DNA from 2 places in the Saccharopolyspora taberi genome. Region 2 is predicted to be linked to the other one. Evidence: riboswitches for the same ligand, from Rfam matches in the RefSeq annotation. Region 2 holds a riboswitch; the other holds the start of a gene.
The links. Region 2 has a riboswitch for thiamine pyrophosphate ahead of thiD (bifunctional hydroxymethylpyrimidine kinase/phosphomethylpyrimidine kinase). Riboswitches for the same ligand answer to the same signal wherever they lie in the genome.
Positions count from the first base shown of each region.

Region 1 (7,258 bases), on a different contig from region 2:
GATCCGTTTGCGCGGCTTCGACCTGCGGTAACGACATCGTGGGACGGCCGGGTGGCACTCCGTTCGGCGGCGTGCCGCCCGGCCTCGGCGCATTTCGGCGTGTCGTCGCATATGCGTCAAATGATGGATGTGCTCTCCCTGGTCTCGACCAATAATCGGTCGCCACGGAGCCCCTTCCACGGACAAGGGAGACAGCACATGAATCGCAGAACCGCGGCCCGCATGACGGGAACCGTGATGTTCGCGGCCGGGACGATCGCGGCGCTGACCGTGCCCGCGACCGCGACCCCCGCACCCGCGCCGGCCAAGGCGGCAACCCTGCTGGAGGCCATGCAGCGCGACCTCGGCCTGACCGCGGAGCAGGCGACCGAGCGGCTCGCCGACGAGGCCGTGGCCAACCGAGCCGACCAGCAGTTACGCACCACCCTCGGGAACGCCTTCGGCGGCTCGCACTACGACGCCGCGCTCGGCAAGCTGGTCGTCGGCGTGACCGACGCGAACCTGGTCGACGAGGTCCGGGCGGCCGGTGCCGAGGCGAAGGTCGTGGACACCGGACTCGACCAGCTCAACGGCGTCGCCGACGGGCTCAACGCCCACGTCGCGGCCATCCCGCAGTCGGTCAGCGGCTGGTACGTGGACTCCACCAGCAACTCCGTCGTGCTGACCACCGCGCCCGGCACCGCCGGTGCGGCGGCCGACTTCGTCAGGGCGGCCGGCGTGAACACCGCCGACGTCCAGGTCGTCGAGTCCGCCGAGCAGCCGCGCACCTACGCCGACGTCATCGGCGGCAACGCCTACTACATCGGCAGCGGCTCCCGCTGCTCGATCGGCTTCTCGGTCCAGGGCGGCTTCGTGACCGCGGGCCACTGCGGCAACCAGGGCGACACCACCAGCCAGCCGACCGGCACCTTCGCCGGCTCGTCGTTCCCGGGCAACGACTACGGCTGGGTCGAGGTCGGCTCCGGCGAGACCCCGCAGCCGCTGGTCAACGACTACCAGGGCGGCACCGTCGGCGTCGCGGGCTCGACCGAGTCCGCCGAGGGCGCGTCGATCTGCCGGTCCGGTTCCACCACCGGCTGGCACTGCGGCACGGTCGAGGCCAAGAACCAGACCGTGAGCTACCCGCAGGGCACGGTGCAGGGCCTGACCCGCACCAACGTCTGCGCCGAGCCCGGCGACTCCGGCGGCTCCTGGCTGTCCGGCGACCAGGCCCAGGGCGTGACCTCCGGCGGCTCCGGCGACTGCTCGTCGGGCGGGACGACGTACTTCCAGCCCGTGAACGAGATCCTGCAGGCGTATGGACTGACGCTGCTCACGCAGTGAGTTTTCGCCGTTCGGCTCGTTCTGCTTGGGTGGTCGCTTGGCGGAACCTCAGACGCCGCCTCGCTGCGGGATCTTTTTCCGACGTATAGTCCAATACGACGGAAAAAGCTGTCCTCGCGAGGCGACGCCTGAGAACCCGCGGGTGGTCCTGCTGCGTGCTTGGGCTAAGCGGCTTCGCCGCTTGAGGACGATGGTTGGGTTGAATGGTGCGTACCCGGGGCTTTGGCGCCGGGTACGCGCGTGTCAGCTGAGCTTGGCGCGGAGGGACTGCGCCGCCGCTCGGGGGTCTTCGGCCTCGGTGATCGCGCGGACCACGACCACCCGCTGCGCGCCCGCGGCGATCACCTCGTCGAGGTTGTCCATGCTGATGCCGCCGATGGCGAACCACGGCCTGCCGTGTCCCCGGTGCTCGGCGGCGTGCCGGACCAGGTCCAGCCCGGCCGCCTCCCGGCCCGGCTTCGTCGGGGTCGTCCACACCGGCCCGGTGCAGAAGTAGTCCACGCCCGGCTCGGTCGCCGCGGAGTCGGCCTGGACGACGTCGTGCGTGGAGCGGCCGACCACCACCTGGTCACCGACGATCCGGCGGGCCAGCTCCACCGGCAGGTCGTCCTGGCCCAGGTGCAGCACGTCGGCCTCGGCGGCCAGCGCGACGTCGGCGCGGTCGTTGACCGCCAGCAGCGCGCCGTGCCGGAGGCACGCCTCGGCCAGCACCTCCAGTGCGGCCAGCTCGTGGCGCGCTTCCAGCGGTGCACCGCCGGACGCCTTGTCGCGGAGCTGGATGATGTCGACCCCGCCGTCGAGCGCCGCGTCGGCGAACTCGGCGAGGTCGCCGCGTTCGGTGCGCGCGTCGGTGCAGAGGTAGAGCCTGGCCTCTTCGAGGCGGGCGCGGATGCCGAAGCCGTCCAAACCGGGCATGCCCCAAGGGTAACCGCCGACGCCGGAGCCGCCGGGAGATCTCGCCTCGGCTGCTGACTGCCGGATCTCGGCCGGGTACGGTGGATCGCGGTGAGCACGGGAGTCCGCTGATGCCGGACTGAGAGGGGGCGCAGGCCCCGACCGTCGAACCTGATCCGGGTCATGCCGGCGCAGGGAGCGTGGAGTTGTCTGGTCTTGTGCGCGTCGCCGTCGTGGGCGGCGGAGTCATCGGCACGTCCGTCGCCTGGCGGGCGGCCACCGCGGGTTACCGCGTGAGCCTGATCGATCCGGAACCGGCGTCCGGTGCGTCCTTCGTGGCGGGCGGGATGCTGGCGCCGGTCGCCGAGGCGTGGCCCGGCGAGGAGGACCTGCTGGAGCTCGGCGCGGTCTCGCTGCGCCGCTGGCCGGAGTTCGCGGCCGAGCTGGAACGCGCGTCCGGCCTGCCGTCCGGGCTGCGCACCGAGGGCACGCTGGTCGTCGGCGTCGACAGCGCCGACCGGGCCGAGCTGGACAACCTCGCCGACTACCTCGCGACCCTGGGACGGGTGGTGACCAGGCACAGCGGGCGCGAGCTGCGGCGGCTGGAGCCGTCGCTGGGGCCCGCGGTCCGCGGCGGTCTGGAGGTGCCGGGCGATCTCGCGGTGGACAACCGCGTCGCGCTGGCCGCGCTGCGAGCAGCGGCGACGGCGGCGGGCGCGGAGCACGTCCTCGCGCGGGCACGCGCGGTGCGCGCCGGGGCGGTCGAGCTGGAGGATTCCGTTCTGGAGTGCGATGTCGCGGTCATCGCGGCCGGGGCGCACTCCGGGGAGTTGCACCCGCTGCTGCGCGGTGCGGTTCGCCCGGTCAAGGGCGAGATCCTGCGGTTGCGGGCGCGTTCGACCGCGCTGCCACCGCCGAGCCGCACTGTGCGCGGGCCGGTCCACGGCAGGCAGGTCTACCTGGTGCCGCGCGACGACGGCGGGCTGGTGCTGGGCGCGACCCAGTACGAGGTCGGCTTCGACACCGAGGTCACGGTCGGCGGGGTGCGCGACCTGATCGCCGACGCCGAGCAGGTGATGCCGGGGATCGCCGAGTACCAGCTGGTCGAGGCCATCGCGGGCCTGCGGCCGGGCACCGGCGACAACCTCCCGCTGCTGGGCCCGCTGGAGCCCGGCGTCATCGCGGCCACCGGCCACCACCGCAACGGCTTCCTGCTCGCGCCGGTCACCGCCGACGCCGTGCTCGGGATGCTGCGCGGCGAGACGCCGCAGGACGAGGTCAAGGCCGCCGACCCCGGCCGCCACAACGGAGGTCAACAGTGAACGTAGTGCTCAACGGAACTCCGAAGCAGGTCTCCGAGAACACCACGCTGGAGGTGCTGCTCCGGGATTTCGGCTTCCCGGAGCGGGGAATCGCCGTCGCGGTCGACGGCTCGGTGGTGCCGCGGGCGTCCTGGCCCGCGACCGGGCTGCACCCGGACGCCACCGTCGAGGTCCTCACCGCGGTCCAAGGAGGCTGACATGGACGACCCGCTGATCATCGCAGGGCGCGAGTTCGGTTCCCGGCTGATCACCGGCACCGGCGGCGCGGCGAACCTCGCGGTGCTGGAACGTGCGCTGATCGCCTCCGGCACCGAGCTGACCACGGTCGCGATGCGCCGCGCCGACGCCGGTGGCGGCACCGGCGTGCTGGAACTGCTGCGCAGGCTCGGCATCGAGGCGCTGCCCAACACCGCGGGCTGCCGCACGGCGGCCGAGGCGGTGCTGACCGCGCAGCTCGCGCGGGAGGCGCTGGGCACGAACTGGGTCAAGCTGGAGGTCGTCGCCGACGAGGACACGCTGCTGCCGGACCCGGTGGAGCTGCTCGACGCCGCCGAACAGCTGGTGGACCGGGGATTCGTGGTGCTCGCCTACACCAACGACGACCCGGTGCTGGCGCTGAAGCTGGAGGAGACCGGGTGCGCGGCGGTGATGCCGCTGGGCTCGCCGATCGGCACCGGCCTGGGCATCCGCAACCCGCACAACATCGAGATGATCGTGTCCCGCGCGTCGGTCCCGATCGTGCTGGACGCCGGGATCGGCACCGCGTCCGACGCCGCGTTGGCGATGGAGCTGGGCTGCGACGCGGTGCTGCTGGCCACCGCCGTGACCCGCGCGCAGGATCCGGAGCGGATGGCCGCCGCGATGCGCGCGGCGGTCGAGGCGGGCCGGCTGGCCCGGCAGGCCGGCCGCATCCCGCAGCGCTTCTGGGCCCAGGCGTCCAGCCCCGGCAGGCCCATCGGCTGATCCGGCACGCAGGGCTTTCGTTCGCGGAGCAGGTGATCAGGCGCGCCAAGCGTCGCGCACGGCGTTGTTGAGGTCCTGCACCTTCTGCTGGAACTCGACCGGATTTTCCCGCGCCTGGCTGAGGTCGGGTGGTGCCTGGACGGCGATCGGCGCGGGTCGCGGTGCCGGAGCGGGTTTCGGCGAGGCCGGAGCGGCGGCGCGCGGCGGCTCGCGGAGGACGCGGCGCAGGGTTTGGAGCTCCAGTCCCGCCGCCCGGATCGCGTCGGCGGCCACCGCCCCGGCGGTGTCGAGCTGGCCGCGCCAGCGCTCCAGCTGTCCGCGGACGATCTCGACGACGTCCGGCCGCATGCCGGACTCGCGCGCGTCCGCGATCGCCGAGTCCGCCAGGACCTGCACGTTCTCCAGCACGAGCCGGTAGTTGGTCAGCTCGGCGGCGGCCCGCCGGTGCGAGTCGGCCGCGCGCAGCCAGTTCGTGGCCAGGTCCGCCCGCGCCCGGTCGTGGGCGTCGCGGGCCCGCCCGGACCAGGACTCGGCCCGCGCGGACCGGATCGCGTTGCCCGTGAACTCCAGCTCGTCGGCGAGCGCGTTCAACCGGTCGCTCTCACCGGCGACACCCTGGTTGTTGCCCCGGATCGGGGCCAGCTCGTTCATCGGCGCTCAGGGGTCAGCGGAGATCGGCGATCTCGGACAGCCTGTCCGCGAGCCCGGCGTCCAGCTCCTCGTAGAGGTCGGCGCTGCCCACCAGCCGATCGGCCAGCTCCAGCGCGTCGGCGCGCAGCAGGTCGACCGCGCTCGCCGACTCCTGCTGGTAGGCGGCCAGCTCCGCGCCGAGCCGGTCGTGGCCGGCCTCGCTCGGGGCGAGCCGGTACTTCAGCGCCGACCGGGAGCTGAAGTCGTTGATCGTGTTGCGCGTGTTGCGCGCCGTGGCGCGCAGTTCGTGCGTATCGGCGGAGAAAATGCTCCGGGTCATGGCCGGGAATCCTATCCGGAACTGTTTCCGGTGGAAAAGGACCCGGCGCAATCTTCGTTCAGGGCAATCGGCCGGAGATCTGCTCCACCAGTTGCGGCGACAACGGAAGCGTCGCGACCGGGGCGGCATTCCGGGCGGCTTCCGGGTTGACCAGAATCCCTGCTCGGAGCCGTTCTTGACGCAGTTTCCGCAGCAGGTCGGCGCCGGTCGTGGGGAGCGGTTGCGGCCCCCACGGCGGAATCACCTCCCGCCGGTACTCGTCGAACCGGTGCGGGCTGCTGAAAGCGCACACCCAGTCGCCGTGGGCGGCGGTGCGGGCGAGTGCCAGCCGGTTCTCGGCGTCGCGCGGCACCAGCATCGTTCCGGCGAGGAATTCGTTGATCGACTCCTCAACCGGATCCCGCGGCACCAGCAGCGAACCGATGCTCGCGAGCAGCCGGGAATCGTCGGTCGGCGCGGGCGATCGTGCGGCGCGTTCCCGGGCGCGCACCCTGCGCAAGGCGTCGGCGGGCACCGGCGGCCACGCCCGCGCGAGCCGGGCGCCGATGTGCTCGCGCACGCTCTTGACATGTCGTTCCAGCGTGCGCACGGAGTTCTTCGGGCCGAGCCTGCCGCTGAGCGCCTTGATGCGGTCCATGTAGAGCAGGCCGACCAGGTCGGGATCGGGGTCCAGGTTGTAGGCGACGCGCGCGGTCCGGGCGAGGTCCGGTTTGGGCAGGTCCGACAGCGACTGGTCCAGGCGCACGATCGTCAGTTCCATGACCTCGGTGAGGTCCTTCGACGTGATCCCCCAGATCCGGCGCAGCTCCGGGCCGAGCCGTTCGCGGAGCTGTGCGTGCCGGACTCCGGCGCCCAAGTGCAGTCTCGTCAGCGCTTCCCGTGCAGCGTTGAGGTCTCGGTCCCCAGTCATCCGCGCGGCCCTCCGTCCTCGGCGGAACGTGGACTTTAGCAGTTCCGATCTGCGCGAACTCCGGAAACTCGCCAACTTCTCGCCACGGCCCGGATTCTCGCCATTTTCTCGCCAACCGGACCGGTGGCGGGTTCTTGGCGAGTAATGCGGAATTGCTCGTCCGGGCCGATGGGTCCTCCATAGCTTCGATCGCATCCGGACCTGACTGAATCGGAGGAGAGGAATGAGCCCCTTCTACATGTTCGCGCTGGCGGTTCTGCTGGGTTTCCAGAGCGGCTGGATCGTGATGTGGAGCCACTACCGGCGGCGGATCGCGGATCTGGAGCGGGAGCGGGAATGGGAGCGGATGCGCAGGCTGGCCCAGGTCTAGGCCGGTGTTCGCACCGGCCTGCTCGACCGCACCGAGCAGGCCGGGCGTCCGGGCTACCTGATGTGCAGCCGCTCGGTGCGGACGAACGAGATGGTGTAGCTCTTCCACGGCCGGTCGTAGCCGAAGGTGCGGTCGATCGCCGCGCGGGCGTGCAGCGCGTTCTCGACCAGCGAGCCCGCCAGCAGCTCGGTCGCGGGGGCGCTCCCCTCCGGGGCGTCCGGGATCTTCGCCGTCGGCTTGCCCGCGAGCAGGTCGTCCACCGCGCGCAGCGCGGGGACGGCGACCGCCCGCTCGGCCTCCGGCCGGAACGCGAGCGTCGCGACGTCCTGGCGCAGCGCGTCCAGGGCGATCGCCGCGTCGCGGGTGACCCGCTCGTCCTCGGTCTCCTCGCCGGTCCCGTCCAGCAGCGCGGGCATGCCCAGCAGGTCCTGGGTCCGGCGCATCGCCAGCACGTGCGCCGAGTGCATGGCCTTGAGCAGGTCGGCGCCCTGGCCCGCGGCCCGCAC
Region 1 covers NZ_BAAAUX010000033.1:11,219-18,476, forward strand. Annotated here, with positions in the region: gene ABD691_RS30870 (hypothetical protein) at 1-2, shown strand, start outside; gene ABD691_RS30875 (S1 family peptidase) at 199-1,323, shown strand; gene thiE (thiamine phosphate synthase) at 1,567-2,238, opposite strand; TPP riboswitch at 2,325-2,432, shown strand; gene thiO (glycine oxidase ThiO) at 2,424-3,539, shown strand; gene thiS (sulfur carrier protein ThiS) at 3,536-3,736, shown strand; gene thiG (thiazole synthase) at 3,738-4,502, shown strand; gene ABD691_RS30900 (putative T7SS-secreted protein) at 4,539-5,153, opposite strand; gene ABD691_RS30905 (hypothetical protein) at 5,167-5,472, opposite strand; gene ABD691_RS30910 (hypothetical protein) at 5,531-6,382, opposite strand; gene ABD691_RS30915 (hypothetical protein) at 6,606-6,752, shown strand; gene ABD691_RS30920 (FUSC family protein) at 6,806-7,258, opposite strand, start outside.
Region 1: it holds a riboswitch for thiamine pyrophosphate, as region 2 does, so the genes downstream of both, thiO (glycine oxidase ThiO) here and thiD (bifunctional hydroxymethylpyrimidine kinase/phosphomethylpyrimidine kinase) in region 2, are expected to answer to the same signal.

Region 2 (7,258 bases):
CACACCAACGGCTCCGGCCCGCAGCTCGAAGCGCTCGACGTGGTCCGGCCGAACTGATCGGAGCACGACGTGGACCTGATCGTTCTGACGTTCGTCGCCGGGTTCGCCGTGGCGACCCTGATCTTCTGGCCGCTGCTGCAGAAGGCGCAGCGCCGGCCGGTTCAGCCGCCGCCGGTCCCGCGGACCCCGAAGCACCGCAAGACCACCCAGAGCTCGCCGGTCGTGGTCCCGCGGCAGACCGCCCCGGCCGAGCAGGAGCCGAAGAAGAAGGAGACCGCCGAGCCGGTGGTCTCGATCGGCTACGCGCCCGAGGCGGTCGAGATGCCCGAGCTGCCGACGGACCTGTTCGCGAAGCGCTACGAAGCCCGGTTCAACCGCACCCGCAGGCGCCTGGAACGCCTGCGGGCCCAGGTCGAGGAGTCGTAGTCAGCTGTTCCGCCAGTTGACGACCAGCTGGTCGCGCTGGCCGAAACGCTCCAGGTGCCTGCCGATCACGTCCCGCACGCTTTCGAGGACCTCGGCGTTCTCCGCCTCGGCGCGCAGTTCGAGCACGCCGGGCCGGTAGACCAGCAGGCAGCTACCCGACCCGCGATCGGCGGGCAGCGTGATCCGGATGCCGCCGTCCTCGTCCGCGACCGCGCACTTGCGGCCGAGGTGCGACGCGAGCTGTTTGCCGTAGCGCTCGGGCTTGTCGGTGTCGACGTCAGCGCTCGCGTGAACCATGAGCATCAGCTCCTCCGCGCGTAGTTAGCCTTACCTTACTGTTAGTTTTCCGCACTACTTTCGCCGTGCCACCGTGTGGGTCGTCACAGCGCGCCCGACCGCAGGCAGGCCGCCGCCACGGCCACCGGCCGCCGGTTGTTACCTTCGGCCGCGCCCCCGCCCCCAACCGGCAGGAGCCCCGTGCCGACCGTCTACCTCGTCGCGACCACCGGCCACCCGAACTACGGCGACGAACTGATCGCCGCGACCTGGCTCAAGCACCTCGCGCGGACCGCACCCGACAGCGAGATCTGGGTCGACTGCCCCAACCCCGGTCCCAGCGCGGTCCTGCTCGGGCACCTGCACCCGCGGGTCCGGTTCACCGACACCTTCTGGCGGCTGTGCTGGGAGGCGCCGTCGGACGATCCGTGGGAGGTCGCGGCCTTCGTCCGCAGCGCCGTCGACGACCCCGGCCTCGCACCCCGCTGGGTCGCCGGGATCGAGCTGGCCGCCCGCGCCGACCTCGTGCACGTCATCGGCGGCGGCTTCATCAACGGCATCTGGCCGCACCACGTCGGCCTGCTCGCCGCGGCCGTCGCCGCGACCCGCCGGTCCGGCGGCCGGGCCGCCATGACCGGCCAGGGGCTGTGGCCGGTGGCCGAGGAGGCCCGGCCGCTGCTGCGGGAGCTGGCCGCGCGGTTCGACGTGGTCGACGTCCGGGACGAGCCGTCCGCCGACCTGCTCGGCTCGCTCGACGGGATCACCGCGACCGGCGACGACCTGTTCTTCGGCCTGGACCCGTCGCTGCACCGCGAGGACGAGCACCGCGAGGTCATGGTCTGCCTGCAGTCGGACCTGCTCGACGTGAGCGTGCCCGGGCTGGCCGGGTTCCTGCTCGACACCCTCCGGGAGTGGGGAGTCCGCCCGGAGCAGGTCGGGTTCGTCGAAGGCATCCCGCGCATCGACCGCGAGGTCTTCGCGCTGGTCGAGCACGAACTCGCGGGCGCCCGCTTCTACCCGTTCTCCGAGATCATCGACGCCGGTCTGCCCGCGGCACCCGGGCAGCGGTGGCTGTCGAGCCGCTTCCACGTGCACCTGGTCGCCGCCGCGGCCGGAGCGGACGGTGTCGCCGTGTCGGTCAACTCCGGCTACTACACCAACAAGCACCGGTCGCTGATCGACCTCGGCTCCGGGTGGTCGCTCAGCGAGGGGCTGGCCGTCCCGGCGATCCCTTCCGGCGGCGGGTTCCCACCGGAGGCGCTGCGGAAAACGCGGCAGGACAAGGAAAAGCTCGCCGGGTCGATCTACGGCTGATCCTGCTCGCGCTTCAGCTCCTCGCGCCTGCGGGCGCGGTGGTCGAGGATGTAGAAGGGCGCGGCAGCCAGCACCGGAACCAGCATGCCGACGAAGATGATCAGAAGCGACCCGCCCACTGCACCGAAACCCTGCCTACGGTGGGCGAACCCACGGCCTGCGACTCCGTTCACGACATCGGCGCGGCCCCGGGTTTTCGTTACGGCCGCAACCACTTCGTGGTAGGCCACTCCTCGCGCTCCCACGCGCTGTTCCAGAACAGCCACTCGTACTCGGTCGCACGGGTGAACGCCGCGAGCATCCGCTCCCGCATCGGCTCGTCGGCAGCCGCGGCGGCGCGGTCGGTGAGCTGCCGGGCCGACAGCACCGCGGCGGCGAACTCGTCGTCGGCGTAGGTGCGGATCCACTTGTGGTACGGGTGATCGGCACTCGCGCCGGTTGCCTCCAGGATCGTGCTGCCCACGTGCTGGTAGACCCAGAAGCACGGCAGCAGCGCCGCCACCAGCACCGGGAACGGCTCGGTGAGCGCCGAGGCGCGGAGAAACGACGTGTACCCCAGGCACGACGGGGACGTGTCCACCCCGGCGATGTCGGCGTCGGAAAGCCCGAACTCCTCTACATAACCGGCGTGCAACCGCCGCTCCTCCAGCAGCGCGCCCTGCGCCGCGCCCGCGAGGAACGCGGCGTCCTCGGCCTCCTCGGCGCGGCTGGCCGCCGCCGCGAGCGCCTGCGCGAAGCCGGCGAGGTAGCGGGCGTCCTGGACGATGTAGAAGGCGAACCGCTCGCGGTCCAGCGAACCGTCGGTGAGCGCGGCGTTGAACGGGTGCTCGACGATCGCCTGCTGGAGCTCGGCGGTGTGGGCCCAGGCGCGCGCGCAGAAGCCGTCGGCGGGCGGGGCGGGGAGCTTGCTCATCGGATCAACTCTCGCTCTCTACGCAGTGCTTGCCGGATCCGGGGCATCGCGGGCGCGTCACCACCACTGGTGGAAGTGGTGCACCGGGCCGTGACCGTGACCGACGTCGAGGCGGTGCGATTCGCGCAGCGCGGCGGTCAGGTACTGCTTGGCCTCCCGCACCGCGGTCGGCCAGTCCGGGCGCTGCGGGCGCAGGGCCGCGATCGCGGCCGACAGGGTGCAGCCGGTGCCGTGGTCGTTGTTGGTGACGACGCGTTCGCCGGGCAGGAACTCGCAGACCCCGTCCCCGGACAGCAGGTCCACACTGGACTCGCCGGTGAGGTGGCCGCCCTTGAGCAGGACCTGCTTCGCGCCCAGCTCCGCCAGCCGCTCGGCCTGCGCGGGCATGTCGTCGGCGCGGCGGATCTCCCGCTCTCCCAGCAGATCCGCGGCCTCCGGCAGGTTCGGGGTGATCAGGTCGACCCGCGGCAGCAGCTCGTCCCGCAGCACCGCCACCGCCTCCGGCGCGAGCAGCCGGTCGCCGCTCTTGGCCACCATGACCGGGTCCAGCACGACGTGCGGCGGCGCGTACCGGTCGAGCGCGGCGACCACGGCCCGGATCACCCCGGCGTTGGCCAGCATGCCGATCTTGACCGCGTCCACCCGCACGTCGTCGAGCAGCGTGGTGAGCTGGGCGGTCACGAACTCCGGCGGCACCTCGCGCACCTCGGCGACCCCGGTGGTGGTCTGCGCGACCAGCGCGGTGATCACCGACATCCCGTAGGCGCCGTTCGCCGAGAACGCCTTCAGGTCGGCCTGGATGCCGGCGCCGCCGCTGGGGTCGGTACCCGCGATGGTCACGACGTTGACGATCATGACGTCCCTCCGCTAGTGCGAGCTAGGTCAGGTTCAACGGGTCTGTTCTCAGCCCGGACCACTCCCGGGCACCCCGCGTCAGTGCGACCAACCTACAACCCGGCAGCGCCCCCGGACCACACCCGTCTTCCGCCGCTCCGGCCCAACGCCGTGTCCCCCGTCCGGGTCATGTACATCAGGCAGATGCGCGACGAAACTGACCGGATCGCCCAAGCCGAGCCGGATTCCGGCGGCATCCGCGGTCCCCGTGCAACCGATCGCGCCGGACCGCCGTCCCTGGGGCAGACGAGGATCGACCGAGGGGGTTCGACCGTGTTCGACCGCGAGCAGGTGTGGTGGATCGTCCCGCCCGGGCAGCGCATCAGGCACGCCGTGACCGACCGCCCCGGCGCCCGCCCGGCGGGCGACGTCGTGCCCGCCCTGTGCTCGGCGGCGGTCAAGATCCCCTACGAGACCTACCCCCCATCGCGTGAACCTCGCAGCCGCGCCATCACCGAGCGTTGCCCGGAATGCGAGCGGCAGGTCGCCGACCAGCTGCGGCGCAGCGCCGATCTCGTGGTCAGCGTCTGGGACAGCTGATCGCCGCGAGCGATCTCACAGTCACCATCCGGTGAGGCGACCCTCAGCCGCCGATAGGGTGGGGGCGATGGACACCACGACCGAAGCCACCCAGTACGCCCGTTCGCGCCGGGCCAAGCGGCCGGATCCCGCGGAAGTCTGGGGCCCGCTGGCCGGTCTCGCCGACGCCGCGGCGGGAGCCGCGGCCAACTCCGGGGCCGTTGCCATCACCCGCGGATTCGACCGCAAGAGCAGGCAGCGCGCGAAAGCGCTGCGGGAACTGCTCGCCGAACGCGGTGTCGCGGCCGTCGAGGTCACCGCCGCTTCGGGCAGCGAACGGCTGCTGGCGGGCAGCGAGGTGGCGGCCGTGGTCAACCTGGTCGGCGCCGGATCGTGGCAGCCCTACCGGCTGGGCGCCAAGCTGCGCGCCGCGGTGTTCAACCCCGGTGGCGGCGACGAGCCCGTCGGCCGCGACGTGATCGGCATGGCAGGCGAGTCCGGCCGCCGCGACGTCGCGCTGTCGCACGTGGCGGTCCGCCCCGAGGACCCGGCGAACGGCAGCATCACGGTCATCAGCAACGGCGAACCGCTGTCGGTACCCGGCGGCCGGATCACCGTCACGCCGGCGGGCCCGCGGCTGGAGGTCAACCTCAGCGGCCCGGACTACGCCGCGCAGACCTTCAGCTCCGCCGAGATCCGGGTCGAGACCTTCGACGGCCCGCACCGGCTGGTCCGCGACGAGCTGCCCATCGCCGAGTTCGAGGGCGCGGTCACCTTCACCGCCGAGCCGGAGGGCCTGCGGATCCAGTCCGTCTGAACACCTCGCGCGCCCGTTCGAAGATCAAGAACGTGCGCTGAGCAGCGCTTACCTACTGGCGGGTCGCCAATTCGGCGGCCCGCCATCACATCCGCCGACCTGGCGCGTCTCACGATCGACCGCCCACCAGAGGGTGGGCCGAAGGAGGTCGGGGATACGTGGACGCCACTGGGGAATGGCGGGTGAGCTGCCGCGACGTCGCGGGGCGGCGCAGGGACGTGTCGGTGTTGGTCAACCAGGGCAACGTCGTGGTCGTCGCACCGCCCGGGGAGACGGCCGTCCTCTCCCCGCTCGAAGTCGGACGGCTGCGCGCCGCGCTGCGCGACGCCGTGGTCGCCGCCGCCGCGAACGCGCCGTGATCGCGCAGGTCAACGGGGTCCGGCTGATCCGCATCCGGCCGCACCCTTCCCGGAACGCCGCGCGGGAGGCATTATCTACTCTCGGTAGCTTCCGATCGGCGAGGGTGGACGCGTGGCGATTCACGGGTTGGTGCGAAGGCTGCGGGCGAGGGTGCGGCCGGACTGGATCCAGGGGCCGCAGACGGCCTACATCCTGGCCAGGCAGGGCGTGCTGCGGCCGATGCGCCCCGACAAGCTCCTGCGGATCTTCCGGGCCTGGCTGCGCTGGGGGATCACCCCGCCGCTGGCCTACGCCGTCGGCGCCATCCGGCACGCCGACCGCCCGGCTGTCATCGACGAGCGGGGCGCGCTCAGCTACGCCGAGGTCTCCCAGCGCACGACCCGGCTCGCGAACGCGCTGCGCGCCCGCGGCATCGGCGACACCAGCAAGGTCGCGATCCTGTGCCGCAACCACCACGGGCCGATCGAGACGATCATCGCCTGCGGCAAGCTCGGCACCGACGTGGTGCTGCTCAACACGGGGCTGAGCACCCAGCAGCTGGCCGCCGTCGTCGCCGAGCAGCAGGTCGACCTGCTAGTCGTCGACTCCGAGTTCTCCGCGCACCTGCCCGAACTGCCCGAGGACCTGGACGTGGTGCTGGCCTGGACCGAGGGCAGCACCCGGCACGACACGGTGGAGCACCTGATCGCGACCGCGTCCGCCAGGGCCCTGCCCCGAAGGCCCCGGCACGCCCGCATGATCGTGCTGACCTCGGGCACCACCGGCACGCCCAAGGGTGCCCGCAGGCCGGACCCGCCGGGCATCGGACCGGCCGCGACGATCATGTCCCGGATCCCGCTGCGCAGCGGCGAGCGGATGCTGGTGTGCGCACCGGTGTTCCACACCTGGGGGCTGGCCGCGTTCCAGCTCGGTGCGGTGCTGGGCGCGACGCTGGTGCTGCCCCGCAAGTTCGAGCCCGCCCGCGCGGTCAACGCGCTCAAGCGCCACCAGTGCACCTCGATGTTCGCGGTTCCGGTGATGCTGCAACGCATCCTCGACCTGCCCGCGCAGGACCGGCAGCGCGAGGGCCTCGGCGCGCTGCGCATCGTCGCCTCCAGCGGTTCGGCGCTGCCCGCCGAGCTCGCGGCGAACTTCCAGCGGGCCTTCGGCCCGGTGCTCTACAACGTCTACGGCTCGACCGAGGTGTCGTGGGTGAGCATCGCGACCCCCGCGGAGCTGAACCGGGAGCCGAGCACCGCGGGCCGCCCGCCGCGCGGAACGGTCGTGCGGATCCTCGACGAGGACGGCAAGCCCGTCCGCGGCGGCGCCACCGGCCGCATCTTCGCGGGCAACGACATGCTCTTCGAGGGCTACACCAACGGCGGCGGCAAGGAGGTCCGGGACGGCCTGATGTCCACCGGTGATCTTGGTCGCACGGACTCCGCCGGACGGCTGTACGTGGTCGGCCGGGAGGACGACATGATCATTTCCGGCGGCGAGAACGTGTACCCGAAGGAGACCGAGGACGCCATCGCCGCGCTGCCCGAGGTGGCCGAGGTCGCGGTCATCGGGGTGCCCGACGACGAGTTCGGCCAGCGCCTGGCGGCCTTCGTCGTGCCCGCCGCGGGAGCCGAGCCGGACGCCGACGGCCTGCGCGAACGCGTCCGCGGCTCGCTGTCGCGGTTCGCCATGCCCAGGGACGTGGTGTTCCTCGACGAGCTGCCCCGCAACGCCACCGGCAAGGTCGTCCCCCGCGAGCT
Region 2 covers NZ_BAAAUX010000043.1:20,133-27,390, reverse strand. Annotated here, with positions in the region: gene ABD691_RS32695 (coiled-coil domain-containing protein) at 1-57, shown strand, start outside; gene ABD691_RS32690 (hypothetical protein) at 70-426, shown strand; gene ABD691_RS32685 (DUF2218 domain-containing protein) at 427-729, opposite strand; gene ABD691_RS32680 (polysaccharide pyruvyl transferase family protein) at 904-2,016, shown strand; gene ABD691_RS32675 (hypothetical protein) at 2,007-2,135, opposite strand; gene tenA (thiaminase II) at 2,216-2,929, opposite strand; gene thiD (bifunctional hydroxymethylpyrimidine kinase/phosphomethylpyrimidine kinase) at 2,987-3,784, opposite strand; TPP riboswitch at 3,772-3,870, opposite strand; gene ABD691_RS32660 (hypothetical protein) at 3,968-4,363, shown strand; gene ABD691_RS32655 (hypothetical protein) at 4,431-5,159, shown strand; gene ABD691_RS32650 (hypothetical protein) at 5,318-5,518, shown strand; gene ABD691_RS32645 (AMP-binding protein) at 5,631-7,258, shown strand, end outside.